DNA from 3 places in the Ferdinandcohnia sp. GQ5 genome. Region 1 is predicted to be linked to each of the others. Evidence: predicted binding sites of a transcription regulator. Region 1 holds the regulator's gene; each other region holds the start of a gene.

The links. Region 1 encodes Rex, which represses fermentation and respiration genes when NADH is low (regulators of the CRP and FNR family bind a similar motif). Its sites were predicted from a motif close to TTGTGAAATATTTCACAA; they were not measured.
Region 2: a site for Rex is predicted at 4,061-4,078, ahead of AC6CHV_RS16035 (hemerythrin domain-containing protein). Genes of this name have one in related genera too.
Region 3: a site for Rex is predicted at 4,163-4,180, ahead of AC6CHV_RS13220 (DUF2249 domain-containing protein). Genes of this name have one in related genera too.

What each region holds. Positions count from the first base shown of each region.
Region 1 is NZ_JCAXEW010000032.1:775-11,297, reverse strand. Features, by position in the region: gene groL (chaperonin GroEL) at 1-88, opposite strand, end outside; gene groES (co-chaperone GroES) at 144-428, opposite strand; gene AC6CHV_RS25260 (CPBP family intramembrane glutamic endopeptidase) at 772-1,497, shown strand; gene AC6CHV_RS25255 (YdiK family protein) at 1,501-1,710, shown strand; gene tatC (twin-arginine translocase subunit TatC) at 1,746-2,495, opposite strand; gene AC6CHV_RS25245 (twin-arginine translocase TatA/TatE family subunit) at 2,512-2,703, opposite strand; gene AC6CHV_RS25240 (redox-sensing transcriptional repressor Rex) at 2,739-3,398, opposite strand; gene moaC (cyclic pyranopterin monophosphate synthase MoaC) at 3,427-3,909, opposite strand; gene AC6CHV_RS25230 (ABC-F family ATP-binding cassette domain-containing protein) at 4,043-5,977, shown strand; gene tsaD (tRNA (adenosine(37)-N6)-threonylcarbamoyltransferase complex transferase subunit TsaD) at 6,263-7,279, opposite strand; gene rimI (ribosomal protein S18-alanine N-acetyltransferase) at 7,272-7,739, opposite strand; gene tsaB (tRNA (adenosine(37)-N6)-threonylcarbamoyltransferase complex dimerization subunit type 1 TsaB) at 7,742-8,434, opposite strand; gene tsaE (tRNA (adenosine(37)-N6)-threonylcarbamoyltransferase complex ATPase subunit type 1 TsaE) at 8,431-8,889, opposite strand; gene thiL (thiamine-phosphate kinase) at 9,052-10,068, opposite strand.
Region 2 is NZ_JCAXEW010000012.1:162,276-172,798, forward strand. Features, by position in the region: gene AC6CHV_RS16015 (sensor histidine kinase) at 1-446, opposite strand, end outside; gene AC6CHV_RS16020 (ABC transporter permease) at 452-1,192, opposite strand; gene AC6CHV_RS16025 (ABC transporter ATP-binding protein) at 1,194-2,093, opposite strand; gene AC6CHV_RS16030 (nitrate/nitrite transporter) at 2,344-3,846, shown strand; gene AC6CHV_RS16035 (hemerythrin domain-containing protein) at 4,172-4,597, shown strand; gene AC6CHV_RS16040 (hypothetical protein) at 4,637-4,948, shown strand; gene AC6CHV_RS16045 (hypothetical protein) at 5,048-5,332, shown strand; gene AC6CHV_RS16050 (nitrate reductase subunit alpha) at 5,316-8,993, shown strand; gene narH (nitrate reductase subunit beta) at 8,983-10,485, shown strand; gene narJ (nitrate reductase molybdenum cofactor assembly chaperone) at 10,482-10,523, shown strand, end outside.
Region 3 is NZ_JCAXEW010000009.1:200,218-210,740, reverse strand. Features, by position in the region: gene modB (molybdate ABC transporter permease subunit) at 1-306, opposite strand, end outside; gene AC6CHV_RS13240 (Crp/Fnr family transcriptional regulator) at 479-1,183, shown strand; gene AC6CHV_RS13235 (TIGR04053 family radical SAM/SPASM domain-containing protein) at 1,225-2,349, opposite strand; gene AC6CHV_RS13230 (DUF5316 family protein) at 2,685-2,978, opposite strand; gene AC6CHV_RS13225 (molybdenum cofactor guanylyltransferase) at 3,119-3,724, opposite strand; gene AC6CHV_RS13220 (DUF2249 domain-containing protein) at 3,874-4,104, opposite strand; gene AC6CHV_RS13215 (hypothetical protein) at 4,306-4,443, shown strand; gene AC6CHV_RS13210 (cyclic nucleotide-binding domain-containing protein) at 4,602-5,291, shown strand; gene AC6CHV_RS13205 (DUF2249 domain-containing protein) at 5,413-5,652, shown strand; gene AC6CHV_RS13200 (DUF2249 domain-containing protein) at 5,652-5,858, shown strand; gene AC6CHV_RS13195 (hypothetical protein) at 5,873-7,114, shown strand; gene AC6CHV_RS13190 (metal-sulfur cluster assembly factor) at 7,130-7,429, shown strand; gene AC6CHV_RS13185 (metal-sulfur cluster assembly factor) at 7,646-7,954, shown strand; gene yjfP (esterase) at 8,001-8,768, opposite strand; gene AC6CHV_RS13175 (Cof-type HAD-IIB family hydrolase) at 8,921-9,742, shown strand; gene AC6CHV_RS13170 (competence protein) at 9,852-10,001, shown strand; gene AC6CHV_RS13165 (DUF3813 domain-containing protein) at 10,003-10,200, shown strand; gene AC6CHV_RS13160 (BsuPI-related putative proteinase inhibitor) at 10,259-10,523, opposite strand, start outside.

The DNA of each region.
Region 1 (10,523 bases):
ATGTTACTTTTACAGCGTTTGCTAAAGCATCAACACCACGAAGCATAGCGCGACGAGCGTCTTCACTAAATTTAATTTCTTTTGCCATTCTTAAGCCCTCCTCAAAAAATTAAGAATCTATGATATAAAATGCTGTTTTTCTATTAACCGATTACAGCTAAAATGTCGCTTTCGCGTAATACTAAGTATTCAGTACCTTCATATTTCACTTCAGTACCAGCATATTTTGAGAAGATAATGCGATCACCAACCGCAACCTCTAAAGCTACTCTTTCACCGCTGTCTAATACACGACCTGTACCTACAGCAACTACTTTACCTTCTTGAGGCTTTTCCTTTGCAGAATCTGGTAATACGATTCCGCTTGCAGTTTTTTCCTCTGATTCAACTAGTTCAATAACAACGCGATCACCTAATGGCTTTAACAAGTGAAACAACCTCCTCAAATAATATAGATAATTAGTTTCGTCTTCTTATTAGCACTCAACTCATCTGAGTGCTAACACAATTATTATATTAAATAATCTCTACTTATTTTGCAAGTCATTTGAGATAGAAATTTACAAAAAAGTTCAATTTTATCATGCGAAACTTGGCCCACCTATCTATCCTATGTTATATGCAGGAAAAATAAACCAACAAATTACTTTCTTCAATGAAAATTTGAATTTGCATAATACTAATGGATATAAGCGAATATATGATACAATACAAAAAGTGGACAAAAGTATAAAAACTTGATATTTATTCCAACTACTAAAGGAGATTTTCATGAAAGCTCGTTATTGGTATGTCATTTTAACTTACATTATCATGCAGTTCTCTGGAATTTTAGGTATCCCGCTTCTATTGCTTTTAGGCATCGGAGATGATGTTGACCCGAATACGATTATTGCCCTTTGGACTGTTATTAGTTTTGTGGCGGCACTTCCGATTGTTTTATTTTTATTAAGACAAGATATTAATGAAAGACATCAAAATCTTCATCGTTCTTCAAAAGGAGAAGCGATTGGATGGGCAATAGCAGGTATATTCATGGCAATGACTGCTCAGGTTATTGCAGCTAATATTGAGATTCATTTGCTTGGTATTGAGGCTGGTTCTGAGAACACCCAAGAAATTATGGCCTTGGTAAAATCTCTACCACTGCTTATAATCGTAGTTTCCATTATTGGGCCAATCCTTGAGGAAATTATCTTTCGCCAAATTATTTTTGGTTCCTTATATAAAAAATTTAACTTTTTCATTTCTGCCCTGATTAGTTCGTTAATCTTTGCAGTAGTGCATATGGACTTTACGCATATTCTGATTTATACAGCGATGGGCTTTACCTTTGCCTTCCTTTATGTACGGACAAAACGGATTATCGTTCCAATCTTTGCACATGTTGCAATGAATACTTTTGTTGTAGTGGTTCAAACGATTTTTGCAGATGATATAGAAAGGATCATGAAGCAAGCCGAGAAGCTGCAACAGACATTTATTGGAGGCTTTTAATTTATGCGAAGAACTTCACCTTTTGTAATGGGCATCATTTACACGCTAATGGGGATTCTGTTTACCTATATTGCGATTAATAGTGCAACAGAGACCGTTTGGAACTTCTCTACCATCCTTCTAGCACTTGTCGCAACATTCGACTTTGGTGTGGCTATCCGAATGTTTGTCCTTCACAGTAAAATAAAAAAGATCTCAAAAACAAAAAAATAACCTCACAACGGAGGTTATTTTTTTTATAGACTTCCCTACTCTATCGAATTTGCCGCTTCCATTTCTGCTTTTAGTGCCTTCCTGTAGGCACTTTTTGATACAAGAATACTGATTTCATATAATCCGAATAACGGTACTGTAACCATTAAATGCGAGATTATTTCAGGAGGTGTGATTAAACCTCCGATGACTAATAGAATAAAATACGCGAACTTTCGTATTTTAGATAGAAACATCGGTGTTACTATTCCCAATCTTGTTAAAAACATCACAATAACCGGCAGTTGAAACAAAAAGCCAAACGGTAAAGTCAATTGCAACAGGAATTGAAAATATTCGTTAATTCCAATCACCTGATTTATATCAAGGCGTACCGCTAACCTTGTCATAAAGTTCACTACAAACGGGAACAAAATAAAGTAGGAGAAAGAAACTCCTATTAGAAAAAGGATTACCGAAAGCGGAATATAACTCAAGGTTACCTTTCTTTCCTTTTCATATAAGCCAGGACTGATGAAGGCCCAAAGTTGATAAAGGAGAAAAGGAGATGAGATAACAAGGGCAATGATAAAAGCAAATTGCATATAGATTTTAATTGGATCTGTCATACGAAAAGCATTCATTGTCAGCTCTTTTGCTTCCTCTGCATTTTGCAAATAGAGAATAACTGGCTCTGCGAGAAAAAAGCTTCCTAATGCAACAATGAAGAAGAAAACGACTACGTAGATCAGTCGTTTTCGTAACTCTCCAATATGATCATAGACGGACATTTCTTTTTCATTCATGTGACTCATCCTATCATTACTTCACATCTTGAGTTTCATTCTTCTTAACATCATCATCGTCATCGTCTGCTAAACCTTTTGTTGCGTTTTTAAACTCACGCAATGTATTACCCGCTGCTTTTCCTAGTTGAGGCAACTTCTTCGGTCCAAAGATTAATAACGCTGCAAATACAATCAATAAAATACTACCGAATCCAAGACTTCCCACTGTAAGTCACCTCCCTACAATTATAAGATCTATTATTATTCTTCACTTGAATCATTTGAATCATTTGAATAATGCTTTAAGAAATATACAAGGGCTTGTAGTTCTACGGCCAAATCAATATGGTGAACCCGAATATGTTCAGGCACATTGATTCGTGCTGGGGTAAAATTAAGAATACCCTTGATCCCTTTATTAACCAAGCGGTCTGTAATCGACTGAGCTGCCCCAACCGGCACCGTTAGAATAGCCACCGTTACATCATCAGGCAATTCTTTTTCCAGGTCATCAAGATGGTGTACCTTTACTCCACCAATACTACTACCTACCTTATTATAATCCACATCAAACGCAAGCTCAATTTTTGTATTATTATTTTTTGAAAAATTATAATGTAAAAATGCTGTACCTAAATTCCCTACACCGATTAAAGTAACCTTCGTTAACTCGTCTTGATCTAAGGTCTTACTAAAAAAGGATAATAAATAATTGACATTATAACCATACCCTTTTTTTCCCAATGCTCCGAAATAAGAAAAATCTCTCCTAATTGTTGCGGAATCAACCTTAACCGCATCACTTAGTTCTGCAGATGAAACCCTCTGTTTTCCTGAGGCATGCAAATTTTTCAAAAATCGATAGTAAAGTGGCAGCCTTTTGGCAGTTGCTTGTGGTATTTTTGATTGTTCAAGATTCACCTTAATTCCTCCACTAACTTGGAACTAACTATAGCTCCCTTATAAAATCTCCGTTCTTTCCACCTGTTTTTTCAGCCAAATAAGTTGGTCCAATGACCATTCCTTTATCAACCGCTTTACACATATCATAGACAGTTAGCGCACAAACAGATGCAGCAGTAAGTGCTTCCATTTCGACACCTGTACTGCCCTTTGTTTTAACTGAAACCGTGATATTTAAAATATATTCATCTTGGATTGTCCAGCTAAAACGTATATCAACGCCCTTTAATGCCAATGGATGACACATCGGAATTAACTCTGACGTCTTTTTGGCTGCCATAATCCCGGCAACCTGAGAAACAGCAAGGACATCACCCTTACTAACCTCATTATTTATTATTTGCTCATAAATGATTTTATTTACAGTAATACTTGATTTTGCAATTGCTGTACGGACAGTATCTGCTTTTTCCGTAATGTCGACCATCTTGGCACGACCTTGCTCATTAAAATGGGTAAATGATGACATAAACAAACCCTCCCATAAACTATACACTATTTTAACACATCTGTCTTTGATACATCTGTGAACAATATCATTGCAGTTGCTCTAATTAGACAATATAAGATACACTGATGATAGAAACAAGAGGTGAAATAACATGATTTTACTACAAGTAAATCAGCTCAAAAAGTATTTTGCTGCTGATCTTATATTATCGAATATAAAGTTAGAAGTACAAACTCGTGACCGTATTGCCATCGTTGGACGAAACGGTGCTGGAAAATCAACACTTTTAAAAATTATTGCTGGCCATATGTCTCATGATGGCGGTGAAATTATCAAACCGAAAAGTGTTACCATTGATTACCTCGCTCAGAATACAGGACTTGAATCGAGTTTGACCATCTGGGAGGAAATGCTAACTGTTTTTGCCTCCTTACAAAAGCTTGAAAAAGACCTTAGAGACTTAGAGGTTAAAATGGGAGACCCATCCCTCTTTGAAAATCCGGATGATTACCAAAAATTACTTGAAGAATATGATCAGCTACAGGTTGATTTTAAGGAAAAGGGAGGCTATCAATACGAAGCTGATATTCGATCCATTCTACATGGTTTTAATTTTACAGAAGAAGACTACCAAACCAAAATATCCAGCTTAAGCGGCGGTCAGAAGACACGCCTTGCCCTTTGTAAACTATTACTAACCAAGCCTGATCTGTTAATCTTGGACGAGCCAACTAACCACCTTGATATCAACACACTTACGTGGCTAGAACAATATCTACAAGGATATCCTGGAGCACTATTAATCGTATCCCATGACCGATACTTCCTTGATAAAGTGGTCAACCAAGTTTATGAAATTTCAAGACACACAAGCACCAGATATGTCGGTAACTATAGCAACTATTTAAAACTCAAGGCTGAAAACTACGAACTTGAGTTGAAAAAATATGAAAAACAACAAGAAGAAGTGGAAAAGCTAAAGGATTTCATCGCAAAAAACCTAGTTCGAGCTTCAACCACCAAGCGTGCCCAAAGTAGACGAAAGCAACTTGAAAGAATGGAGCTAATGGACAGGCCATTAGGTGATGAAAAGTCAGCTTCCTTCCGATTTGAAATCGAGAGGCAAAGTGGAAATGACGTACTAAGTGCAAAAGATATCACCGTTTCGTACGAAAAAGGCAAACCGATAATCAAAAATATTAATTTCAATATTTACCGTGAAGATAGCATTGCTTTAGTGGGTCCAAACGGAATCGGAAAATCAACCTTACTAAAAGCAATTATTGAAAAACTCGACAACGTAGAGGGAACATTTCGCTTTGGTTCACATGTGACCATCGGTTACTATGATCAACAACAAGCGGACCTCAACTCGAACAAGCGAGTTTTAAATGAATTATGGGACGAATACCCTCTTAAAACTGAAAAAGAAATCCGTACGGTTCTTGGAAACTTTCTCTTCTCAGGGGATGATGTGTTAAAAACCGTTTCAACCTTAAGTGGTGGCGAGAAAGCAAGACTTGCCCTTTCGAAGCTAATGATGGAGAAATCTAATTTTCTCATTCTTGACGAGCCTACCAACCACTTAGACCTTGATAGTAAGGAAGTACTTGAAAATGCTCTAATTGATTATCCCGGTACAATCCTTTTTGTTTCCCATGACCGATATTTTATTAACCGCATTGCAACAAAAGTGTTTGAGTTATCTAATGAAGGACTTACAGAATACTTAGGTGATTATGACTACCACCTTGAAAAGAAGTTTGAAATGGAGGAACTCGCAAGGCTAGAAGCCCAAGAGTCAAAGAACACCAAACGTGAAGTGGTCCAAGAAAAGACATCCTATGAACAAGAAAAACAATTAAAGAAGCTTGAGCGTCAAAGAAAACGCAGAATCGAAGAAATCGAGTTGGAAATTTCAACAATCGAAGAAAAAATCGAAGAAAATGAACAGCTTCTCTGTGATCCAGAAGTCTATCAAAATCATGAGGAAGTTCAACGAATTAATGAAGAAAACGAAAAATCCTCAGCAAAACTTGAAGCGCTTATGGAAGAATGGGAATCTCTCCACGAAATCAGTGGATAACTAACATCCTAGAACTTTACACCTATCAACAAAATAAAGATATCCCCATCTCTAATTTTTAGAATGGGGAATTTTTTTGATTATTTACACAAAAAAATATAGTTATACACTATCTTATCCACGTTATCCACATAATCCACACTTATCAACAGACTTATCCACAAAAAGTGTCCACAAATACATATTAGTTATTTCGGTACTTTTTATAAGTTTTCCACAAAACCTGTGATTATGTGGATTATTTATCAACAAAAAAGCCCTCTTTAATAAAAGAGGACTTTTTGACTATCTTTCAATGTCTAACCCAGGATTAGCATTCAATGCGTAAGACGAACGCTTTCCTTTTTCGTACAACACACTACCAACTGCAGCAATCATTGCAGCGTTATCTGTACATAATGAAAGTGGAGGAATAATGAGTTTAACCTCTGGCATATCAGAAAATGCATGCTCTAAAGCTGCACGAAGCCCTTTATTTGCGGCAACCCCACCAGCTAGTAATACTTGTTTTACCTTATATTCTTTAGCTGCCTTCACTGTTTTAGTCACTAGGACATCGATCACACTTTCCTGAAAGCTTGCTGCTAGATTCTTCGGATCAATGGTTTCTCCTCGTTGTTCAGCATTATGAAGGGTATTAATAACAGCAGATTTTAATCCACTAAAACTAAAATCGTAAGAATCCTCTTCTAGCCAAGCTCTCGGTAAATCAATCGTTGCTGTTCCCTCATGTGCAAGTCGATCAATGTGTGGCCCACCTGGATATGGAAGGTTAAGAGTTCTAGCCACCTTGTCATATGCCTCACCAGCAGCATCATCCCTTGTTTCCCCAATCACTTTAAAAGATGCATGCTCCTCCATGTAGACAAGCTCTGTATGGCCCCCTGAAACAACCAATGCCAATAATGGAAACTCCAGCTCCTCAACCAATCGATTTGCATAAATATGACCTGCAATATGGTGGACTCCTAATAGCGGAATATCATGGGCAAATGCTACTGCTTTAGCAGCATTAACACCTATTAACAATGCTCCTACTAAACCAGGGCCCTCCGTCACTGCAATACCATCAATATCCTCAAAACTCTTATCTGCCTGTTTTAAAGCTTCTTCAATTACCAGTGTAATAGCTTCAACATGATGCCTTGAGGCGATTTCTGGAACGACTCCGCCAAAGCGTTTATGACTTTCGATTTGAGATGATACAACATTTGATAATATTTCTCGTCCATTTTGTACGATTGAAACAGCCGTCTCATCACAGCTTGTTTCAATTCCCATGATTATTTGGTTATCACTCATTTAAATTCACCCACATAACTAGCGCGTCTTCGTTATTATCAGTATAGTAATTTTTTCGGATCCCACCAGGCTTAAACCCTAATTTTTTATAAAGGTTTTGGGCAACATGATTAGATACTCTGACCTCAAGCGTCATTGTAGCAGCCTGGTGCTGCATCGCTAAAAGCTTTGCCTGCATAAGTAAGGCTTCCCCAAGCTTTTTCCCTCTGTATTCAGGAAGAACTGCGATATTGGTTATATGAGCCTCATCCAAAATAAGCCACATTCCACAATATCCAATCACTTGATCGTTATCAGTCATGACAATATATTTGGCAAACTGATTATGAACAAGCTCATTATAGAAGGCTTCCCTCTTCCAAGGTACTGTAAATGCTGATTTCTCAACCTTCATCACACCATCAATATCTTCTATTGTCATGAAACGAAACAAAATTTGTTGATTAATGATCTCTTCCATTCTTACCCCTGCCTCTTCCCTAACCAATTCGCCTCCGCCTCTGCCAAACGTATATAATTTGGCACAAATGTATGAACATCTACAGGCGCTTTCTCCATCCCTAATATGGCCAACTCACTTGGTCTCGGATTCCAATCTGTATATGGTGCAACATATGCGAATTGCTCTAAATCTGTTTCTATCTGTTCTTTGTGGATAACTAGATCATTACCGATGAAAAGAACCGGTGTTTCCCTCTTTCTAAGTTCTTCTAGCCAATCTGCTAATAAAATAATTTTATCTTCTTCAACGCAGGTTAGCCTTTTTTCTTCATATTGATAAAGCCCTGTATAAACTTGGCCACGTCTTGCATCAAATATTGGCGAAATGGATCCATTAAAATGCCGACCATTGGCCGCCACGACTTCTAAACTTGAAACTCCCACTAAAGGTATTTGCAATGACCATGCCAGTGTTTTCGCAATCGTTACACCGATTCTGACACCCGTATAAGAACCAGGGCCCATCGCGACAACGATTCTATCAAGCTCCTTTGGCTTAATCCCACATTCCTTCATTAACTGTTCAATTGTAGGCATCACGCGGACAGAATGGTTTTTTGGCAGATTTGTAATCACCTCACCAATCACCTTCTCCTGATCCACAATCGCAACTCCCAATACATAATTGGATGTATCTATAGCTAACACTTTCATTCGCTAAATAACTCCTCACATAAATGTTGATACCTTTCCCCTATTGGTATCACCGTAATCTTACGTCTCGTATCCCCTTGGTGTTCAATCCTAATAGTGAGTCGATCCTTAGGTAATCGGTCTTCAATCAGATGAGCCCATTCAACAACAGTCACACCCTCACCTTCAAAATACTCATCAAATCCCAGGTCCTCATCACTGTGTTCCAAACGATATACATCCATATGATACAACGGGATTCTCCCTTGGTATTCCTTGATTATCGTAAATGTTGGACTGTTCACCGTTCTTGTCACGCCAACTCCTTTTGCAAGGCCCTTAGTAAACGTAGTTTTTCCTGCCCCTAAATCACCCTCAAGAGTTATCACATCACCTGGCCCAAGCTTTTCGGCCAAACGATATGAAAAACTCCCCGTTTCATCGGGTGTATTTGTAATAAACTCAAATTTATCCATATATTCCACCTTATTTCATCAAATGCGCCTTGGCGTATTTGCGCACGATTTTTTTTGAGCAAGCTCAAAAAATTTCCTTTGAAAAATCGTGGCATCCGCCGGAGGCCATAACTTTATTCAGCTGAGTTAAATCCCTACCTAAAATCGTACACTTTTTACATACTACTTCTCTGAGTTGGGATTCTGCTGAATAGAGTTAAAGTGATTATACCCTTTCATCTCAAGCTTTTGAAGTTCCTTGCCTCGATTCAAAAATACAGCAGGACCACCTTCCGAGACAGTCCCAATTTTTGAAAGGACATAACCATGTTTTTTTGCTTTTTTCTCTAGTATAGCCCAATCCGATGCAGCCATAGTGCCGATCAATTCAAAGTCCTCTCCACCATATAACGCAAACTCAAGTGCACGGTCTTTATATTGATCTAATATGGCTTCACTGAATGGAATTTTATCAAAATCTATTGTTAAAGTGACACCACTCGCTTTTGCAATCTCATTTGTTTCACTTGCTAGACCATCACTAATATCGTTCAAAGAAACTCTTTGGAAAGTTGATAGTAATCTCCCCATTTCCACTCTCGGTTTCGGATACTGATGTTTGTGGATAAGAGTTTTCTCTGGCTCAGTAAAAGGATGGTCCTTACCATTATGTAATAATAAATTTAAACCAGCAGCAGAATCCCCTACCGATCCTGTGACAAAAACAATATCTCCTGGCTGTGCATGGCTTCGTAATAAATGAGTATCTTTCTCAACCTCACCTAGAACAGTCACCGTAATAACCAACGTCTCAGCAATCGAAACCGTATCGCCACCGATTAAATCCATTTTGTACCTATCTGCTAGCATTGCCATACCTTCATAAATCGATAACAAATCTGTTTCATTCCATTCTTTTGGAATTGCAATCGACACTAAATAGTAGGTTGGAATTCCACCCATCGCTGCAATATCACTAATATTAACAGCCAATGCCTTATAACCCACTTGAAATGGGTCCATTGTTTGAGAAGTAAAATGAACACCCTCTACCATCGTATCCATGCAAATGACTTGTTCCATATCTTGTGTTGGACGAAACAGCGCAGCATCGTCACCTATACCTGCAATTAGTCCGGATTTGGCAACACGTTTTGGTTTAATTTGATCAATAAAGTGAAATTCGTCCTGCAAAGCCATCAAAGTCACTCCTATTAAGTCGAAAGAAACTATAAAACACAAGTAGTAAAAAAAGCCTTAGGACAACTCCTAAGGACCTTAGTACATCATTATAAGTTTACCGTATTTCAACAAAATCAGCAAAAAAGAAATAAAAAATTGGTTGTTAAGTGAGATAGGTGCGGAGGTGGTTATGTACGGATCGGATGGTAATATTTATTATTGGTGTTGAGTTGATGATGGATCTTCGATTGGGGTTAGACTATTAGCTCGATGAAGGACTTTCGATTGGGGATCGCGCTGCGGGCGGGCTTTCATTCGCTTCATGAAGGAATTTCGATTGGGATTCTTACTGTGTTCGGTCCTTCATTTCTCATGAAGGGGATTTCGATAGGTTGCTTTGCTCACTATTCCCTTCAAAACCCTTGTGAAGAGGATTTCCACCGTTTTCTTTGCTCACTTTTCCCTTCATACTC
Region 2 (10,523 bases), on a different contig from region 1:
GAAACAATCATAATGATAATAAAAATTCCATAGAAGTACATCGACTCTAAAATCAACGAATCCCAATGAATCAGAAGTGGAATGATAATTGAAAGTGTAAAGAACCCTAATGCGCGAAAGAAGTAAACTTTTTTTTGATACCAGCCAATAAAATGAGCCGGAAAAAACCCTAAGAATAAATTATAAAGATTATAAGAGATTGCAAGGATCATAACCAAAATAATTTGAATAACTAACCAATATGCGTAGGTTTTTTTATCGGAAGTGTTATATAGTTGTCGATAGGTTACGAGAAACAATAGCAGCAGGCCAATCCCAGCAACTTGTTTCCAACCGTTCTCCAATGAAACATAGTAGGCAGGCATGACAAGATAAATTAAAAAGATATAGGGAAAGAATCCGTACCTAGCAGGAAAGATCCGAAACTTTTTTATGTTTTGCAGCATTCAGCTTACACCGCCACTTCTTGTTTTCTCCTTGTATAACCTGATATTACCATGAACAGAAGGAGATACCCAACCAAAAGTGTAAAATTAATCCATTCTGGTTGACCACCACGAACAATTTCCCAAGCACCACTGCCAAAGTGATAGGAAGGGAGCCATTTTCCGATTGATTGAACGAAATTAGGCATGATCTCCATCGGCATCCACATTCCACCACATAGAGCAAGAACCATATAAATCATATTCGAGACGCCAGAGGCTGTATCTACCCTTTTCATCGTTCCGACGAGTGTCCCTATAGCAAGAAAAGGCAACGAGCCAAATAGTAACCACATTCCGCACATTAACCACTCAAAAAGGGTGAGTGAGATACCGTTAATAATTGCGCCTGAAGTAAAGATAATAAGAATCGAAAAAATATGAATGACCGTTTGACCGACCATCTTTGCAGCGAAATAGGCTTGGTCAGATAATGGAGTAATTCTCATAAACATCGACCAGCCTTGTTTTCTTTCTTCAACGAGCCGGATGCCTAGTGTCATAATAGCGGATCCCATCACACTAAACGCAGCCATTGACATTAAATAATGAGCTTGCCATAACTGCTGATCGTCCATTCCTGAATTAAAAATTCTTGTAAAAACGACGTAAAAAACGATGGGCATGAACAATGACCAAAATACATAGTAGGGATTACGGAAAATTCTCAAAACCTCGAACTTACATTGCATCAAAAAACCGTTCATTTTAGATTACCTCCCTTTTTTCTACTAGCTGTTCAAACGCATCCTCGAGACGTCCGCGTTCAATTTCGATATTTTCAACGGAAAGTTTCTGAGAAAAAATAGAGGCTAGGACTCCATCTGTATGATCCGTTAATAAAAATATCCGACCATTCTTTTCATACAAATCTGTTACATGCGGAAGATTTATTAATTCCTCATAGTTAATTGCAGAAATTGGCGTAAAAGAAACAGACTGTTTTAATAACCTTGCCTTTATACTTTTGGGGGTTCCGTCCCCGATTATTTTTCCTTCATGAAAGAGAATGACTCTTTCGGCAATATCATCGGCCTCCTGTAAATAATGGGTTGTAAATAGAATCGTTTTACCACGTTCTTTCAAATCGATCACTGTATTCCAAAATAGTTTTCTTGAGGTTACATCCATTCCTACGGTGGGTTCATCAAAAAATAACACATCAGGGTTTCCTGCCATAGCAAGCGCAAAGCCAAGTCGTCGTTTTTGACCGCCTGAAAGTTTATTGGCACGTTTTTGTAACTCATCCTTTGTAAATCCAGTAAAAGCAACTAGTTCCTCATATGATAAAGGGTGTGGATAATAACTTCTAAAAAGCTGGATAACTTCCCGTACCTTTAGTGCATCAATCACACTTACCTCTTGCAGCAATGCTCCGATTTTCTCCCGTACGGCTTGTTTCTTTGGATGACTCCCAAATAATTGAACACTCCCATCACTTGGCTCCAATATCCCAAGCATCATCATTATGGTTGTTGTTTTCCCAGCCCCATTTGGCCCTAGAATAGCAACAACCTCACCCTTTTGAATTGAAAAGGAAACCTGATTAACAGCCATCTTGTTTTTAAACAACTTACTAACTTGGTTTACTCCAATAATAGATTCCATAAAAACACCTCCACCATCATTGTAAAACCGAAGGACCACCAAAATTAGTGGATAATGTCATCAACCTACATGACAATTGTCATCTGGGACACAGGGACAGGTTCCTTGTCCCGCCATTTTTTTCCTGGGACAGTGGACCTGTCCCCTTGACCCACCTCTGACTCACGGGAAAAAAGTATGTTTGATTTTCTTGAAATTCCGTAAACTAGGGAAAATACATATAGATTGTTTGGAGGAGGAGTACGAAAGTATGAAGACGCAAAAGTTGCAGTTGCCACTTCAAACCTCAAGTTTGGTTGTAGGTTTTATGGTGTGGGTGATTCTTTCTTCCTTAATGTCGAGCATTAAGCAGGATATACCTTTAACCGATAACCAGACTGCTATGGTTACGGCCGTTCCTGTCATCTTGGGTTCACTGATGCGAATACTATTAGGATATTGGACAAATAAATTTGGGGCCAGATGGTTGTTTTTCCTTGGATTTGTTATCCTGATCCTTCCTATTTTTTATATCAGTATTGCTGATTCCATGTTTGATTTGATTCTAGGAGGACTTCTTCTCGGTATTGGGGGAGCCCTGTTTTCGATTGGGGTTACTTCCTTACCGAAGTACTATCCGAAGGAACGTCATGGATTTGTCAACGGGATTTATGGTGCAGGTAATATTGGTACTGCAATCACTTCATTTGCAGCACCAGCGCTTGCAATTAGCATTGGGTGGCAAAGTACGGTTCGCTTGTTTTTAATACCTGTCATTTTATTTGCACTTTTAAACTTTTTGCTTGGTGACCGTAATGAACCTAAAGTAAATAAACCATTAAGTGAACAGATAAAAAACGTTTATAAAAATGAAAAGCTTTGGTTCATCAGCTTATTTTATTTTGTAACCTTTGGCTCTTTTGTTGCGTTTACAGTGTACTTGCCGAACTTTTTAGTCACTCATTTTGGATTAAGCTCGGTCGACGCAGGATTACGAACAGCTGGGTTTATTACACTCGCTACCCTTTTAAGACCAGTTGGGGGTTGGCTTGGGGATAAGTTTAATCCGTATCTCATTTTGTTTATTGTTTTTAATGTGATCACGTTCGCAGGCGTGCTCTTGGCGTTTACACCCGATATTGTTTTATACACAATAGGCTGTTTACTCATCTCTATATTTGCGGGAATTGGGAACGGAACAATCTTCAAGCTCGTCCCATATTATTTTTCGAAGCAAGCTGGGATTGTTAACGGAATTGTGTCCGCAATGGGGGGATTAGGTGGTTTCTTCCCACCAATTGTTCTCTCAATTGTGTTTGGTATGACGGGACACTATGCGATCGGGTTTATGTCGCTCGCGATGTTTGCACTATTAAGCTCTGTATTCGTTGTGTGGATGTTCTATACGGAAAGAATTCAACTTGAGGCAAAGCTTATCGAGAATGTTGCTCAAGGAATGATGGTTACGAATCCGAAAGGCATTATTCAAAAAGTTAACCATGCATTCACAACGGTTACCGGATTCGAACCGAACGAAGCAATCGGAAAATCCCCAAGTATTCTCCGTTCAGGAAAGCATGATGCTGCGTTTTATGAACAAATGTGGGATTCAATTCGCTCGAAGGGATTCTGGCAGGGAGAGATTTGGAATCGACGAAAAAACAAAGAGCTTTATCGAGAATGGCTAACCATTAGTGAAGTGAAAAATGAAGCCGGCGAGGTTAAATATTATGTTGGTCTCTTTAACGACTTGACTGAAAAACAGGAGACATGATAAAGGGCTGGGGTTCAAACCTCGGCTCTTTTTATGATGGTGGAACCACTTTATAACGCAAATATTAATAATAAAACGCAATTACAAAAAATAACACGCAAATCCACGAAATAAAGCGCAATTATCCAAAATAAAACGCATATCTACGATTTACGAAATTAACCCCAATTCGAAAACACCCCTTTTTCAACTCCAACTAACTCGCAACCCAAATTTATGACATTTTTCGCAAAATGTAAGCTCGTAAGTTTAACGGGAATTAAGATGGAAAGGATTATGAAGGAAGAAAAAATAATCTTTTGTAAATGATGAAAGGATGATAGTCATGTCAACAGGACCAAGTTTACGAAAAACAGATTCTCATTCCGCGATACACGAGGCGGCACTTCATGAGGCGAAGGAGCTTAGAAATCTATTTAGAAAGTGTGTTGAACAAGGAGATAAGGAAAAAGCATTACAAGTGGCGGAGATTGCAATTGACCATTGGGAATCAAGAACACTCAAGCATGCGGATTCCGAAGAAGAAGGATTGTACAAAGAAATAATTGAACAAAACCCGAAACTTGAAAAACTAGTGAATCAATTAACCCGTGACCATGATTTAATGCGCCGCATAGTTGCAACGATGAAGAAAAGCCTTGAGACACAAGAAGCGGATTACCGGATGATTCCACTACTAGATAGCCTAATTATCATCGATGAAATCCATAATGATGATGAAATGAATAAACTGCTAGCATCTAACGAATAATAAAATGAAAAATTAGGAAATAGAGGAAAGGGGATGTAAATGGGTAAAAAAGATGTAATTGAGGAAAAGATGCTGCGTTTTGCGGCTCCCAACTTATATAAGAAAATGGTTGAAACATTTTTAGCATATAACATTCATTCTTATGACATCTACGCCACAGTTGTGAAGCAGGAAAAAGGGTTTGAGCTCACTTTGCGATTCTCTGAATCATTTTCACAAGCTGTCACAGGCTTCGTAAGTTTTGAACAGGCAGAGAATCCGGATGAAGAGGTTATGAGCTTTTTTAAGGAAACTGCAGAGAAATGCAAGAATCAGTTGATTTCCGACTATTACAAGATGATTAAACTATAGAGCTATTAGTATAAAAATTTCTACTGACTCTAATACTTTCAAGGAACAAAGAGTGATAGGTTCTATTAAAAAAAGGAAGGGGTTGATTGATTGTTTTCAATGGAGAATGACGTATTGTTAATTGATGATCGGGAAGATTTGATTGCTGTTCTAAGAATGAGATTTGGTGACATCCCTGGAAAAATAATTGAAGAAATCTATCAAATCCAGGATATTAGTACACTTCAGCGACTTATTCTCGCCGCAGCAAATGCATCAAGCTGGAAAGTCTTCCTCGAAGAATTCCAAGCGGGAACGCAAAGCTTCAGGTTAGTGGGTGAAGATTTTAACCCATTGGCAAATATTCTAAAGGGAAGGGATGGAGACTTTGGCAAAACAGAATAGTCTCTTCCACTCGCTAAAGCATTTAGTGCGTGGAGAGCGTATTAACGATGGTTGGACAGAAGAAAATCCACGCCCGCGTGACTGGGAATCAATTTATCGCAATCGCTGGGCCCATGATAAGATTGTCCGTTCCACACATGGGGTGAACTGTACAGGTTCATGTAGCTGGAAGATCCATGTGAAGGATGGAATCATTGCCTATGAAACTCAGCAAACAGACTATCCATCTACTGGTGATGATTTCCCAGATTACGAGCCCCGCGGATGCCCACGTGGTGCGAGCTTTTCATGGTATACATACAGCCCTACTCGGGTGAAATATCCATATATACGTGGTGACCTTCTCGCTCTTTGGAAGGATGAGCTTAATAAAGCGGACAACCCTGTACAAGCTTGGGAAAATATCGTCACCAATCCTGAAAAACGTCAATCATACGTATCCGCCCGCGGTAGAGGTGGTTTCGTAAGAGGAAATTGGAAAGATATATGCCAAATGATTGCAGCATCGACCATTTATACGATAAAAAAATATGGTCCCGACCGCGTAGTAGGTTTCAGCCCGATTCCAGCGATGTCGATGGTGAGTTATTCAGGTGGAACAAGATTCTTATCGCTAATCGGTGGAACCATTCTTAGTTTCTATGATTGGTATGCAGATTTGCCGCCAGCATCTCCACAGGTTTGGGGCGATCAAACTGACGTGCCAGAAAGCGGTGACTGGTACAATACAAAATATTTCATTATCTGGGGTACGAATATTCCGCAAACAAGAACCCCTGACGCACACTTTATGGTGGAAGCACGCTATAACGGAACGAAAGTAGTTGGAGTAAGTCCAGACTATGCGGAGTATGATAAATTCGCTGATATCTGGTTGCCTGCCAAAGCAGGGACAGATGGAGCACTTGCAATGGCTATGACTCATGTCATTTTAAAAGAATTTTATGTCGATAAAGAAACACCTTATTTCCGTGATTATGCGAAGCAATACACAGATTTACCGTTTCTGATTACCCTTACTAAAAAAGGAGAGAACTACCGTTCAGACCGGTTCCTGCGTGCCTCTGATTTTTCCACTGAACACGAGCTTGGTGAATGGAAGACAGTCGTTTGGGACGAGAACTCTAATCAAATCGCCGTGCCAAATGGAAGTCAAGGATTCAGATGGGATAGTAGCTCGAAATGGAATCTTGATATGACAACAGAAGACGGCACAAGCATCAATCCAAAGCTTAGCTTTATTAAGATTTGCGACGAAGTAGCGATGGTAGAGTTCCCTTATTTTGCAGAAAAAGAGGGCGGAAAAATTGAGCGCGGTGTTCCAATCAAACGTATGAAGGACCAATCCGGTAATGAGTTGATTGTAACAACTGTGTATGACTTGATGCTCGCACATACTGGTATAAACCGCGGGTTAAAGGGAGACTATCCGACTGACTATAATGATGCTGCAAGACCCTATACACCTGCATGGCAAGAAAGTATTACAGGTGTGAAAAAGGAACACGTCATCCAAGTTGCGCGTGAATTTGCTGAAAATGCGGCATTAACACAAGGTAAGTCGATGATTGCAATGGGCGGTGGTACAAATCACTGGTTTCATAGTGATCAAATCTATCGCTCTATATTAAATCTAGTTTTACTTACAGGCTCACAAGGTGTGAATGGTGGAGGCTGGGCTCACTATGTTGGACAGGAAAAGGTGCGTCCGTTAGAGGGCTTCTCTCAAATTGCATTTGCCAATGACTGGGTAAAAGCGCCGCGTTTTATGAACGGAACATCTTTTTTCTATTTTGCAACGGAGCAGTTCCGCTATGAATATGACTTTGATGAAAGAGAAACGGACTGGGGTAGCCAGTATTCAAATATGCATCCGGCTGATTTTAATGCGCTGTCTGCACGCCTAGGGTGGTTACCAAGCTTCCCATCCTTGTCACAAAACACGCTTGATGTCATGAAGGATGCTCGTGCAAAACATAGTGATGACAAAGCTGTAACGGAGTATATTGCGAAACAGTTGGTCGATGGAAACCTAGAGTTTGCCATGGAAAATCCGAACGATCCCCGAAATTTTCCAAGAGTCTTCTTTAATTGGCGCTCCAATTTATTAGGGGACAGCGGAAAAGGCCATGAGTATTTTGTAAAGCACTTGATTGGTTCAAAGGATACGGTGTTATCGGATCCTGAACAGTCGTGGCAACCTAAGGATGTTAAGCTTTCGGAAAAACCGCCGGAAGGAAAAACAGATCTTTTCGTTAGTATGGACTTTCGGATGACAAGTTCAGGATTGTTCTCTGACATCATCCTGCCTGCTGCAACATGGTATGAAAAGCAGGATATCAGTACCACGGATTTACATCCATTTGTACATCCATTTAACGCCGCGATTAGTCCACCTTGGGATACAAGAAGTGACTGGGATGCCTTCCGCGAAATAGCAAAGGCTTTTTCCGAACTTGCAAAAGAACATCTGCCGGCCCAAGAGGATCTCGTCATTTCACCACTCGCTCATGACACAATCAATGAAATTGCTCAGCCATTTGGAAAAGTGAAAGATTGGCGCAAGGGTGAAGTAGAAGGAATTCCGGGAAAAACAATGCCGAACTTTAATTATGTGCAGCGTGATTATCCAAATGTGTATGACATGTGGATAACAGTCGGACCGAATATTAAAAATGGTTATGGAACGAAAGGTGTAAAAATTCCTGGGGATAAAGTGTACCAATCCTTATTAAATCGCCTAGGACCGTCCAAACATGAAGGAGTTGGAAAAGGCTACCCGTCCTTGTACACAGATGTACAAGCAATTAATGCAATTCTTCTCATGTCAGGAGCAACGAATGGGAAGCGTGCTGTTGAAGGCTGGAAATCAATGGAGCAAAAGACTGGGAAAAAGCTTGAACATATTGCTAAAGAGCGTGAGGAAGAGGACTTTACGTTAGATGCCCTAACGATTCAGCCTAGACAAACCCTTTCAACACCGGTTTGGAGTGGACTTGAAAGTGATGGTCGTCGTTACTCACCTTTTACCGTAAACAAAGAGTACCACATTCCCTGGCACACACTTACTGGCCGACAAAGCTTTTATTTAGACCATGAAGTAATGCTCGACTACGGTGAAGGACTTCCGTTATATATTCCTCCAATTAACAAAGGTCCTTTTATAAAAGGGGAAAAAGAGGTTGAGAATACCGGAAAGTCGATAACGCTTCGCTATATGACACCTCACCAAAAATGGGGTATCCACACGATGTTCACAGATACCCGAAACATGATCCAGCTATTTAGAGGCTGGCAGGTTGTCTGGTTGAATGAAGAGGATGCTGCTGAAATTGGCATTAAAGATAATGACTGGATTGAATTATACAACCGTAACGGTGCTGTCGTGGCAAGGGCGGTGTTAACGTACAGAATGCCTCGCGGTGCTGTCTATATGCACCATGCCCAAGATCGTGTTATGGGTGTACCTGGTAATACAATCAATAAAAATCGTGGTGGAACACATAACAGCGTGACAAGAATTTATCCAAAGGCAACACATATGATTGGTGGTTATTCACAGCTCAGCTATGGATTCAATTATTATGGACCAACTGGTAGCCAAAGAGATACGTTGACAATTGTTCGCCCATTAAAGGAGGTCGACTGGCTTGAGAATTAAAGCACAAGTGGCAATGGTCATGCACTTAGATAAGTGTATTGGCTGTCATACTTGTTCTGTCACATGTAAAAATGTATGGACGAATCGACCGGGTATGGAGTACGTCTGGTTTAACAACGTTGAAACACGTCCAGGACCAGGGTACCCGAAAGAATGGGAAAATACGGATCGCTATAAAGGTGGTTGGACATTACGAAATGGAAAACTACACCTACGAGCCGGTGGTCCAATTTCCAAACTTGCAAACATTTTTTACAATCCAAATATGGCAGAGCTTGATGATTTTTATGAGCCATGGACATACGATTTTGAACATCTGCATAATGCAAAAAAAGGGGAAAACATCCCTGTAGCACGACCAAAATCAATGATCACCGGAAAATACATTGATAAGCCGGAATGGGGGCCGAACTGGGATGATGACCTTGCCGGAGGTAGTGAGGTCGTCCCGATGGATCCTAACGTGCAAAAGCTTCAAGAACATATTGCTATGGAATACGAAAAAACATTCATGATGTATTTGCCGCGGATTTGTGAGCACTGTTTGAATCCATCCTGTGTTGCGTCCTGTCCGTCAGGTGCGCTGTATAAAAGGGATGAAGATGGAATTGTTCTTGTTGACCAAGATGCTTGCCGAGGCTGGCGTTTTTGTATGAATGGTTGCCCTTATCATAAGGTGTACTATAACTGGAACACACATAAAGCGGAGAAGTGTAATTTCTGTTACCCACGAACAGAAGCTGGTCTTCCAACAATTTGTTCAGAAACATGTGTTGGTCGTATCCGTTATATTGGGGTTGTTTTATATGATGCTGACCGTGTAAAGGAAGCTGCATCCGTTGAGGACCCGAAAGACTTATATGAATCACAGCTCTCTGTCTTTTTAGACCCATTTGATCCAGAAGTAATTGAAAAAGCAAAAGAGCAAGGTATTAATGCAAGCTGGATCAAGAGTGCACAGGAGTCACCGGTTTATAAAATGGCAATGAAGTGGAAAATTGCGTTACCGTTGCATCCTGAATATCGTACAATGCCGATGGTGTGGTATGTTCCGCCACTTAGTCCAATCATGAACCACATCACAAATGAGAATGGCTTAAGTGCAGATGGATATATTCCAGCAGTTGATGATATGAGAATTCCGATGGAGTATTTAGCGTCGATTTTATCAGCTGACGATACGAATGTCATTCGCCGAGTGTTACTTAAAATGGCAGCCATGCGTGTTCATATGCGTGCCAAAACAGTTGGGGGAATTGATGAAGTGAAGAAATCGAAGCTCTTAAAAGAAGCAAATACAACTGTTGAGGAGCTTGAAGAAATGCAACGCCTATTGGGTGTAGCAAAATACAATGAACGCTTCGTTATTCCGACAGGTCGTCGTGAAATGGATGAAGACCTCCATTACAAACAAGGCGCATGTAGTATTGAGGATTTAGCACCACCTGAAGGAATGGTGACTTATCCATTTGAAAGAAGTGGAAATCAATGACCAATGAAGCAAAAGCAATATTAATGATCATGTCACGA
Region 3 (10,523 bases), on a different contig from region 1:
AAATGCAACGACAGAAGAAGCAATAACAGCTGCCAACCACGTGAACATAATCGGTTGTCCTGTTAATTTCTCAAGGAACATTCCTACAAAACTATTTCGTCCAAAAATCACAATTAATAAAAAACCAACAACCGACGGAGGCAGAACCAGTGGCAGCATTAATACTGTTTCCAGAAAGAGTTTGCCTCTAAATTGCTTATGTGACATCCATTTGCCTATGATTAAGCCTAGAAGTAAGACAATACAACCGGCCGTGATAGCAATGATTATCGATAGTTTAATAGGTGACCAAAAAGTAAGTTCCATTATGCAAACCTCAATTGTTTAAAATTGTTCAAAAAGTCAGGAATCCTTATTTTCTAAGGTATTATGCTTAATAAATGAAGGATGTGTGATTTATTATACACCTAATGTATGCCTAACATTATATGATTTCCTTAGAAACAAGTATAGCATTCCTATATGGAAGGTGGTACCTATGAGTAAATTAGCTTTACATCAATCAACTATTTCAGATGAATTAACCGAACTTCTTAAATCAGCTAATCAAGTCATCAATATGAAAAAAGGAACCTATTTATTTCGTGAAGGAATGAAAGCTTCTGAACTCTATCTGATTCTATCGGGGCGTGTAAAAGTAAGTAAAGGGACATCGGATGGCAATGAGTTATCGCTTCGAATCTGTAGCCAAAATGAAATCGTTGGGGAGTTGACCCTATTTACAGATCAACCTAAATATTTATTTGATTGCAGGATATTGGAGGATTGTGAAATTGCTGTAATTCAAAAGGATGAATTAGAAAAAAAACTCTTTGAAAATACAACACTAGCATTTGAATTTATGAAGTGGATGAGTGATCATTTCCGAAAAACACAAACAAAGTTTAGAGACCTTGTTTTATTAGGCAAAAAAGGAGCATTATATTCCACATTAATTAGGATGACCAACAGCTATGGGGTGGAAAAGGAAAACGGCACTTTAATTGACCTACGTCTGACCAATCAGGAACTAGCTAATTTTTGTGCAACCACAAGAGAAAGTGTAAACCGGATGCTGCATGATTTACGAGTGAAGGATATCATTTCTGTTCAAAAGGGCTATATCACTATTCACGATTTAGGATATATAAAAAAAGCAATACAGTGCGAGGAATGCCCAGCTAAATATTGTAGTATTGAATAACCTAAAGAAAAGACCCACGGGCTCCATGGGTCTTAGGTATTTTAATGTAATGTTCTTTCTTTTTTACGAAGTGCTTCAGGAATATATACACAGAATGGTTCACTCTCCATGTAATCGCCTGTCATGGCATATGCACGAGAACGGGATCCACCACATACATGTCTAAATTCACATACTCCACATTTCCCTTTATATTTGTCAGGATTACGCAAATCTTTGAAGATTGGGGATTCACGATAAATTTCAGCAAGTGGGGTCTCACGAACATTTCCTGCTTTTACAGGTAATAAACCACTCGGATACACATCTCCAGTATGAGAAATAAAGACGAATCCATTCCCATCGTTTACACCTTGTGGCGCTCTTCCAAGTCCATCAATTTGCCCCGTTTTCCCTTGCATAAGGGCATCTTCATAGCGGATTTGTTGTTTTGCATCCTTTGTTTCACGCAATTTTGATTGAATAACTACACGGCGATAGTGTTGTGCAGCAGTCGTTTTTATATCAAATTTCACACGTTTACTAAGGTCATACAACCAGCGAAATACCTTTTCATGTTCAACTGGAGAAATCATATCCGTTTCTTTTCCACGACCAGTAGGTACTAGGAAAAAGACGCTCCATAATACACAATCGAGGTCCTCAACTAATTTTGCCATTTCATCTAATGCATGGACATTGTATCTTGATATTACAGTGTTGATTTGAATTGGAATTTCAAGTTCATGTAAATATTTAATGGCTCTCATTGTTAAATCGAATGAACCATTTGTTCCGCGGAAATGGTCATGAATTTCAGCAGTTGGACCATCTAAGCTAAATGCCCAGCGAGCTAATCCTACTTCTTTCGCCTTTTGAATGGCTTCTTTTGTTACATTTGGTGTTGCACTTGGTGTCATGGAAACGTGCACACCTTTTTTAATTGCATATTCGGCAATGTCATAAACGTCAGTCCGCATTAACGGGTCCCCACCTGTGAATACAAGCATCGGATTATTCATCTCATATATTTGGTCGATTAGCTTTTTCCCCTCTTCAAAGGAAAGCTCTCTAGGGTCTCTTTTATACTGGGCTTCGGCACGGCAATGTAAACATTTTAATTGGCAAGCCCTTGTAAGCTCCCAAATCACAATAAATGGAACTTCGTTATAGTCTCTTTCAAACATGAGGCAAACCTCCCTTGTTAATGTACACATTTTAGCATTATAAAATAGTGAGCAATGTGAGGTACATCACAGGAAACGGAGGTGTTTAAAATTGTTCACAAATTAAGAAAAGCGTAAGCACCTTGAAATTGAACGTCTACTTACTACTGCCACGTCCTGTGGCAAACGTAGACGCCAGCACATCGTGTGCAAGTCCGAAAAGCATAAGAAAAGCTGGCGAGAAGGATGCATTTTATCCTTCTTGACTGATTGGCTTATGACCTCAAGGGGGTAGGCGATGGAGCTAGACAACAAAAATATATGAAATTGAAATGAAGAAATATTCTTTGAAGAAATTAAATGTAATTGAGGGTTAACACTACAGCTACAAGTAGGTTTGGAGCCCCCAAGAGGAAAAACAAATAGGAATATCGAATTCTTGTTTTGCGTTCTTTTTTGCTTTCGGTGTAATAGTTCGCTCTGGCACGATCGCCACTTACAAAGGTATCAGATACAATTCCTGCAAGTAAAAAACATATTATACCCAAAGTCCCAGAAATAACTGAATATGTTTCAAATTGACGAGTAGACAAACCAATTAATAGTAGAAGTCCAGAGGTTACTATACCTAAAATTAAGCCTACTCTCAAACATAATCCCTCCTTAAAGATAGCTCAGATATTATTATTTTATCACATTTTTCAGAAAATTATGAGTGTTAGACTTGAATAATAACAAAGACGTTGCGATGTAATATGGCAACGTCTTTGTGACATATATCGTGTGATCCTCAAGTCGGCTTATGGTTTATTTTTTCATATTCAGTTTTATTATTGATATTCTCAAATTCCATACCTTGTAGCTGAAGATCTTGGTCGGTAACAAATTTTACATTGCAAGTGCCTAATAACTGTGTCATTTTTAATTTTTTATCTTTAAGTAATTGTTCAATCTTTTTTGCGACTCTAGCATGATACACGGCAATTAATGGCTGTTGTCTGTCATTTATAATGGGTACGATTGCATCAATACTTTGATCATTGGTAAAAGTAATAAGCTGCTTTACTAGATTGTCTGTAACAAAAGGAGTATCACAAGGTAAAATTACATACCAATCTGAGTTTGTTTTCTGCATGACTGTGAATATGCCAGCGAGTGGTCCATTGCCCTGAAATTCAGGTAAATCCTGAATTATGGAAATCGAGGCTTCGTTTCGAAATTGCTCTTCTAATACAGGATGGCTCACAATATAAAGTTGGTCCACGTTATCTTTTAATGCATCAACTGCATATTCGTAAAAATATTTGTTTTGAAATTGCGCAAATGCCTTAGGGCTTCCGAATCTCCTTGATTCCCCCCCAGCCAAAAGAACACCTATGAATGTCGGGATTTTCATCAGTAAACACCCTTTTGATTTTTTCTTCATAGTAGCATGAATGAAACAGCCTACCAAACAAAATTCATCATGAATCAAAAAAAGTGTAAACAAAGCCTTTAAAGACCATGCCTACACTATGTAAGAGATTGGAATCTGCGATTGATTTTTTATTTTTTACCGATTGCAACGCGCCATACTTCTGGTCCCTGTTCAAGGTATTCCCAAGTGAATGCGTCACCACGTTCGATCATAAACTGGTATTGGAGTGGTCTTGGATCGTGGTCATTTGATAGCTCCATGATTTCACCTGGTTGTAAACTATCAAATGTTCTAAAGATTGTTGGATGCTTATCCTTCGGTGCATAATCTGGTGCGTTTACTTTCGCTGCAAATACCATTTTAAAATTCCTCCTTTTGATTTATGGGTCCATTGTACCCGAGTCTTTTTAGACCATGTTGTGAAGCAAATCACTATTTACGTATGTTTTTTATCATATGTTCCGAAAACTATGCGATAATTAGATTAAATGAATATCCCACGTAAACATCTTGTCATTCTTCATGATTGTGGAGTTTAAAAGAATTAACGGGGTGAACACATGAAGGAATTTGTAGGCAAATGTAAGGAATGTGAAAAAGATATTTTTTGTTTAGATGGTTTTATTAATGGTGTTGTATTAGATGATAAAAATGGAATACTTTGCTTTAATTGCGCTGAAGAAAAGCATGATAACTAAGCTAGGAGTTTGACTCCTAGCTTTTTTGTGTCCAATTTTTGAACATTGTTGTCATCCTCACCGACTATGATTTATATCACTGTTTTAAAAAGTGGAATTGTTACACTAAATGTTGAGTAACCGCATATATAGTTTATTTTGAACAAGGAGTGAGACAGATGGGATTGCCATCGATTCGTGAACAATTGAAAGGAGTACCCTTGTTTCGGGAACTAACATCAGAAGAACTCGACCCAATTGTAGAAATTTCACAGTCACGATTATATAAACAAAAGATGTTTATCTTTATGCAAGACGATCCACTTGATCGTGTATTTTTCATCCAATCTGGAAAAGTAAAAATTTACAAGTCTGATATGCATGGGAAGGAACAAATTGTTTCTGTTCTAGAAGCAGGAGAAATGTTTCCTCATGCTGGCTTTTTTCGAAAAGGCGGATATCCCGCACATGCCGAAGTAATCGAGGATTCAAATATCATCTTCACCCCCATTGATAAGTTTGAAGACATATTGCTAAAAAATCCTGAGCTTTGCATAAAAATTTTTAAAGTGCTTGGTGAAAAAATAATAGACCTCCAAAAACGTCTAGAAGAACAAATTTTGTTAAGCACCCAAGAACAAATCATAATGCTTTTACTTCGTCTATGTAGGAGTAATGGTGAAAAGACTGGAAATCGCTTTAAACTTACAACTCATTTTACAAATCGAGAACTCGCTAATATGATCGGAACAACTCGTGAATCAGTGAGTCGAACGATTTCTGTTTTGAAAAAGAAGCATATTGTTGACTTGACTACAGACGGTTATTACTTATTAGATCATATGAAACTGCATGATGAGATTTTCTAAAACTAACTTTCAGCCTAATTGACAATCCTAAATAAAATTTGCATTTGTGATTCAGGTCACAACGTTTCTCATTGAAAATGATTATCATTAGTTTATAAACGTTGATAAGGGGGACTTTCAAGTGGAATCAAAAGTAGTAGAAGTAGATGTTAGGGAAGATCTTAAAAATAAGATTGAGCCATTTCAAAAGATTATGGAAGCCGTTAAACCTCTACAGAATGGAGATACATTCATCTTACATGCTCCATTCAAACCGACTCCTTTATTTCCTATTTTAAAGGCAAAAGGGTTTTCAAACGAGGTAGAGCAAATTGATAAAAAACATTGGAAGGTTACCTTTACTAAAAGAGGTGACAAATAATGATATTAGATAACCGAGGTCTTGAGCCACCAACTCCAATGATGCGAACGTTAAAGGCTCTCGAGAAACTAAACAAAGGTGAAACATTGACGATTATAAATGATCGTAAACCTATGTTTTTATATGAACAGCTTGAAGAACTTGGTTACAAGCATATAACAGAACCACATCCTGAAGGCGGCTTTCAAATTGAGATTACAAAATAAGGAGCTGCTTGATCATGATACCTCAATTATCAAATGAAACAAATATCAGGCTACCACTTTCTTTCATTTTATTTAGTGTTGCGGCATTGGTCACATCCCAAGTCATCCTGCTATTCAATGGACATATGGTGATTGATGGGAACTTTAGGGCCCCTGCCATTCTATCATCAGCTCATTTACTTATTCTTGGTTGGGCCTTAATGGTTGCGATGGGGGCAATGTATCAGCTTATACCGGTAGCATTTTTGACTCCGATTTGGAGTGAAAAATTCGGATTTATTCAATTTTGGATTACGGCAATTGGGTTTGGCGGATTTGGCATCACTCTTTCTTTTTCACCAGCCATTTCTATTTTTACAGGATCACTCGCTATAATTGGAATATTATTATTTCTTGTTCAAATGTTTATGACAATGAAAAAACAGGCAAAGAAAAACATTCTAACTGCATTCGTTGGTAGTGCTCTATTTTGCTTGTTACTCACTATTTCGTTAGGAATTCTATTGATTGTTAATTTAGGTGCTGGAATAGCTCACCTAGATCATTTTGCTGTTCTAAAAAGTCATATTCTACTAGGTGCCGCAGGATGGTTTACATTTTTAATTTTCGGCTTTTCCTATAAAATGGTTCCTATGTTTTCGTTAGCACACGGATTTTCGATGAAACTATCAAGTTGGGTTTATTTTGTTTATGCCCTCGGACTTGTTGTAACCATTTTCAGCTTTATTACTGAATTGAACCTAATGTTACAAGTTGGTATGGTTTTGCTTTTTGCTGGTTTCGCCTTATTTTCTTACCATATTTCCACTATCATCAAGGTTAGATTAAAGAAAAAGCTTGATAAACCATTTATTTTTTCATTAATTGCCATTTGTTTTGGCTTAGTTATTCACTTTTTCGGAATGGTTCTTGCTCTCTTACCAGGGTATTACAAATTATATGGTGTACTAGTCTTTCTTTATATCTTTTTATGGGTTGCAGGTAGCATTCTTGGCTATTTATATAAAATTATTCCTTTTCTTTGGTGGACACATAAATATAGCAAACAGATTGGTAAAAGCGATGTTCCTACTTTAAAACAAATGATTGATGAAAAAATGGCAATACCCATTTTTACAGGTTTCGTTGCTGGTTGTATAGTCGTAATTTTGGCCCTTGCCACAGGACAATTGCTTATCTTTTCGATTGGTCAAAGTATTGTTGTCGCTTCAGCATTCTTTTTCAGTTACAGCATTATAAGGGTTCTATTTAAATAAAAGGGGAGAAACATAATGGAATTAAAAGAAAAAATCCTTGAGCAGTTAAAACAAGTGATTGACCCTGAATTAAATATTAATGTTGTTGATTTAGGACTTATTTATGAAATTAATATTAAAGAAAATAATAATGTGTATATTGAAATGACGCTAACTACACCTGGTTGCCCACTACATGATAGTATTACCAGTGGAGTAAAGCATGCAGTTGCCTACCTTGAAGAAGTAAATGATATAGAGGTTTTAATGGTATGGCATCCTGCTTGGTCCCCTGAACGGATGTCTGAAGCTGCCATGAAGCAACTCAGAGGTTAACTATATTTAGCAAAATGCAGGGGATTTCACATTCTTAGATTGTTTCGTTATACTTAAGAAAAGCGCAAGGCGCCGTATATCGGCGACAAGCATAAGACGAGCGCTGACAGAAGGTGTTCTTTACCTTCAGAAGCGATTGGCTTATGACCTCAAGCCGATGGCACCTGGAGCTAGACACCTTTTAAATAAGCTATTTCTCGAAAGGAGAGGTTTTAAATGGATGAAGCTTTAAAGGAAAATATGTTGGGGGCGCTTGAACAAGTGGTAGACCCTGAGTTAGGAATTGATATTGTTAACCTAGGTCTTGTTTATGATGTGGATATGAACGATGAGGGTGTCGCTCAAGTTACAATGACATTAACATCCATGGGATGCCCACTTGCTGGAACGATTGCAATGGATGTAAAACGCGTTCTTACTGAATTGCCAGAAGTAAAAGACGTAGATGTTAACATCGTTTGGAATCCACCATGGAACAAAGATATGATGAGCCGGTACGCTAAAATCGCACTAGGAATCCGATAAATCAAATGAAAAAGAACGTGTCGACTGTGGCACGTTCTTTCTCTTATTATAGATGCTTTTTAAACCATTCAACAGATGCGAGTAGTCCTTCTCTTGTCACTTTATGATCTGCTCGTGTATCAGCAATAAAAGATAGATTCTCCTCTTTCCCCTTATACAGTGGTTTAATTTTTTGGTAAAATTCATACGTGTATTTGAAAGGAACCATCTTGTCTTTTTCACCATGCCAGAAAAACAATGGTCTTCCGTTTACTTTTTCAGGTTGCATGCTTAAATCATATTTCCGTAATTCCGCATATTTTTCTTCCAACTCTGCATCTGAGAAAGGAAGTTCAATGTCAAGTCGCTTTAATTCCTCAATTTGCCCCCGACAGAACTCTTCATAATATGGACTACCCATTAAACTTACTGCTGCCTTTATCCATGGGTATTGGGTCAATGCCCCTAATGTCACGATACCTCCCATTGAAGTACCTGCCACACCGATTCTTGCCTCATCGATTTGGCCTTGGTTTAGCAGTTCGTCCTTAATGATTTGAAGTTCTTTAATTTCATTGACGACAATATCCCAAAACTTAAAATCCATTTCATGATCATCTATGCCTCTATCTCTTTCACCATGATAGTCAGCTTCAGGCAATAATACCCGAAATCCTTGTTCTGCATAAAGATAAGCATAGTGTAAATTATGTTCTTTCGCACTGCCAAATCCATGAACAAAGAGAATTAACGGTAACGCTTCGTCTTTTAACTGATTTTTAACAATATGTAATGCTGGTATTTCTGCATATTTCTTATTTTCGATAATAATCATCTTTTTGTATGTACTCCTTTTATGAAAACTTTTGCCATCCTCTAGTGTATCATTTGTTGGAAGTTTATTGAAAAATATTGACTTTTCAATTGACGATTATTTTAATATCTGTTTAAGTTAAGGAAAGAGATAAGGTTCACAAGGAGATTGATATGACTAAACAACATTTAATTGCACTTGACCTAGATGGTACTCTACTAAAAGATGATAAAACGATCTCAAAAAGAACAAAAGACGCTTTAGAAGAAGCCAAAAAAGCCGGCCATATGGTGATGATTGCGACGGGAAGGCCTTTCCGTTCGAGTTCAATGTATTACCAAGAACTTAGCCTTACAACACCAATTGTTAATTTCAATGGAGCATTTGTCCATCACCCACTTGATCAAAATTGGGGAGTTTATCATGATACGCTCGATTTAAAAACGGTAAAAGAAATTGTTGATGTTGCCGACGAGCTCCGTGTAAAAAATATTTTAGCGGAAGTAATTGATGATGTATATTTTCATTTTCACGATGAAACAATGTTAGATATTTTTGGAATGGGGAAACCAAATATTGAAACGGGTGATTTACGAAAAATCTTAAAACATGATCCAACTTCATTACTAATCCACCCCGATGAAGAAATTGCAGATAAAATCCGAAAGTATCTTTCTGACATGCATGCCGAGGTAGTCGATCATCGCAAATGGGCAGCCCCTTGGCACGTGATTGAAATTGTTAAATCAGGATTAAATAAAGCTGTTGGAATTCAAAAGGTTGCTGACTATTATCAAATTCCAAAAGACAGAATTATTGCTTTTGGAGATGAAGACAATGATTTGGAAATGATTGAATACGCTGGTCACGGAATTGCCATGGGTAACGGGATTGATGAGTTAAAAAGTATTGCTAACCATATAACAATGACTAACGAAGAAGACGGAATTGCCCTTTATTTAGAGGATGTTCTAAAATTGGAGAAAAATAAGTAGGTTGGTTCAGAAATAATTACCTGATATAACCCAAACGTAAAACTCAAACAATATAACTGGTGCTACAAATAAGCACTTCTTTTAAAGCTGTTAAAGGGGGAATTTACGGATGGGTAGTAATAAATCAAAACGATTTGTTCATCAAGGTGCAGATGCTGTTCAACAACATGCTCAGCGCTTTCCTTACCGTTCCACTCTAGCTGAAGCAGAAGCAAAGAAAAAAGCGAATGTCGAAAACTCATCACTTGGAGGCATCTAATATGGGAAACCGTTTATTCCAAAAGGCTCGTGAAACCGTAGAAGTTGCGAAATTAGCGAGTGCTGGCCAAAGTGATACATCCTTACAGGATGCCGTTTCGGTTGCTAAAAATGCACTTTCTTCTGCATATGCTAACTCTACAACAGCCGAAAAAGAACAACTCCGCGAATTGCAAAATGAATTAGACCAACTTCAATAACCTTTGGTTAATTCAAGAAAAAATAGGGTCAGACTTATCGTCTGACCCTTCCCTGTTTTTATTGGAATTGTTGAAGTTTTGCATGATAAAGGTTTGTGATCGAACCGTCTTTTGCACTTCTTTCGTATAAATGAAGAATCAATGCCCCGTTTGTCGGAATTTTATCCTTCGGAATGGAAATCTTAATTTCAAATGGTGCCCATGCTGGAGCACCCTCTGATGCCGTTTGAAGTGTTTCAGGAATTACATAATCATGACCATCCTCCACTGCATAGAAGAAGTTTGCTTCGAATACTCTTACTTCCCCTGTTACCGTATATTCA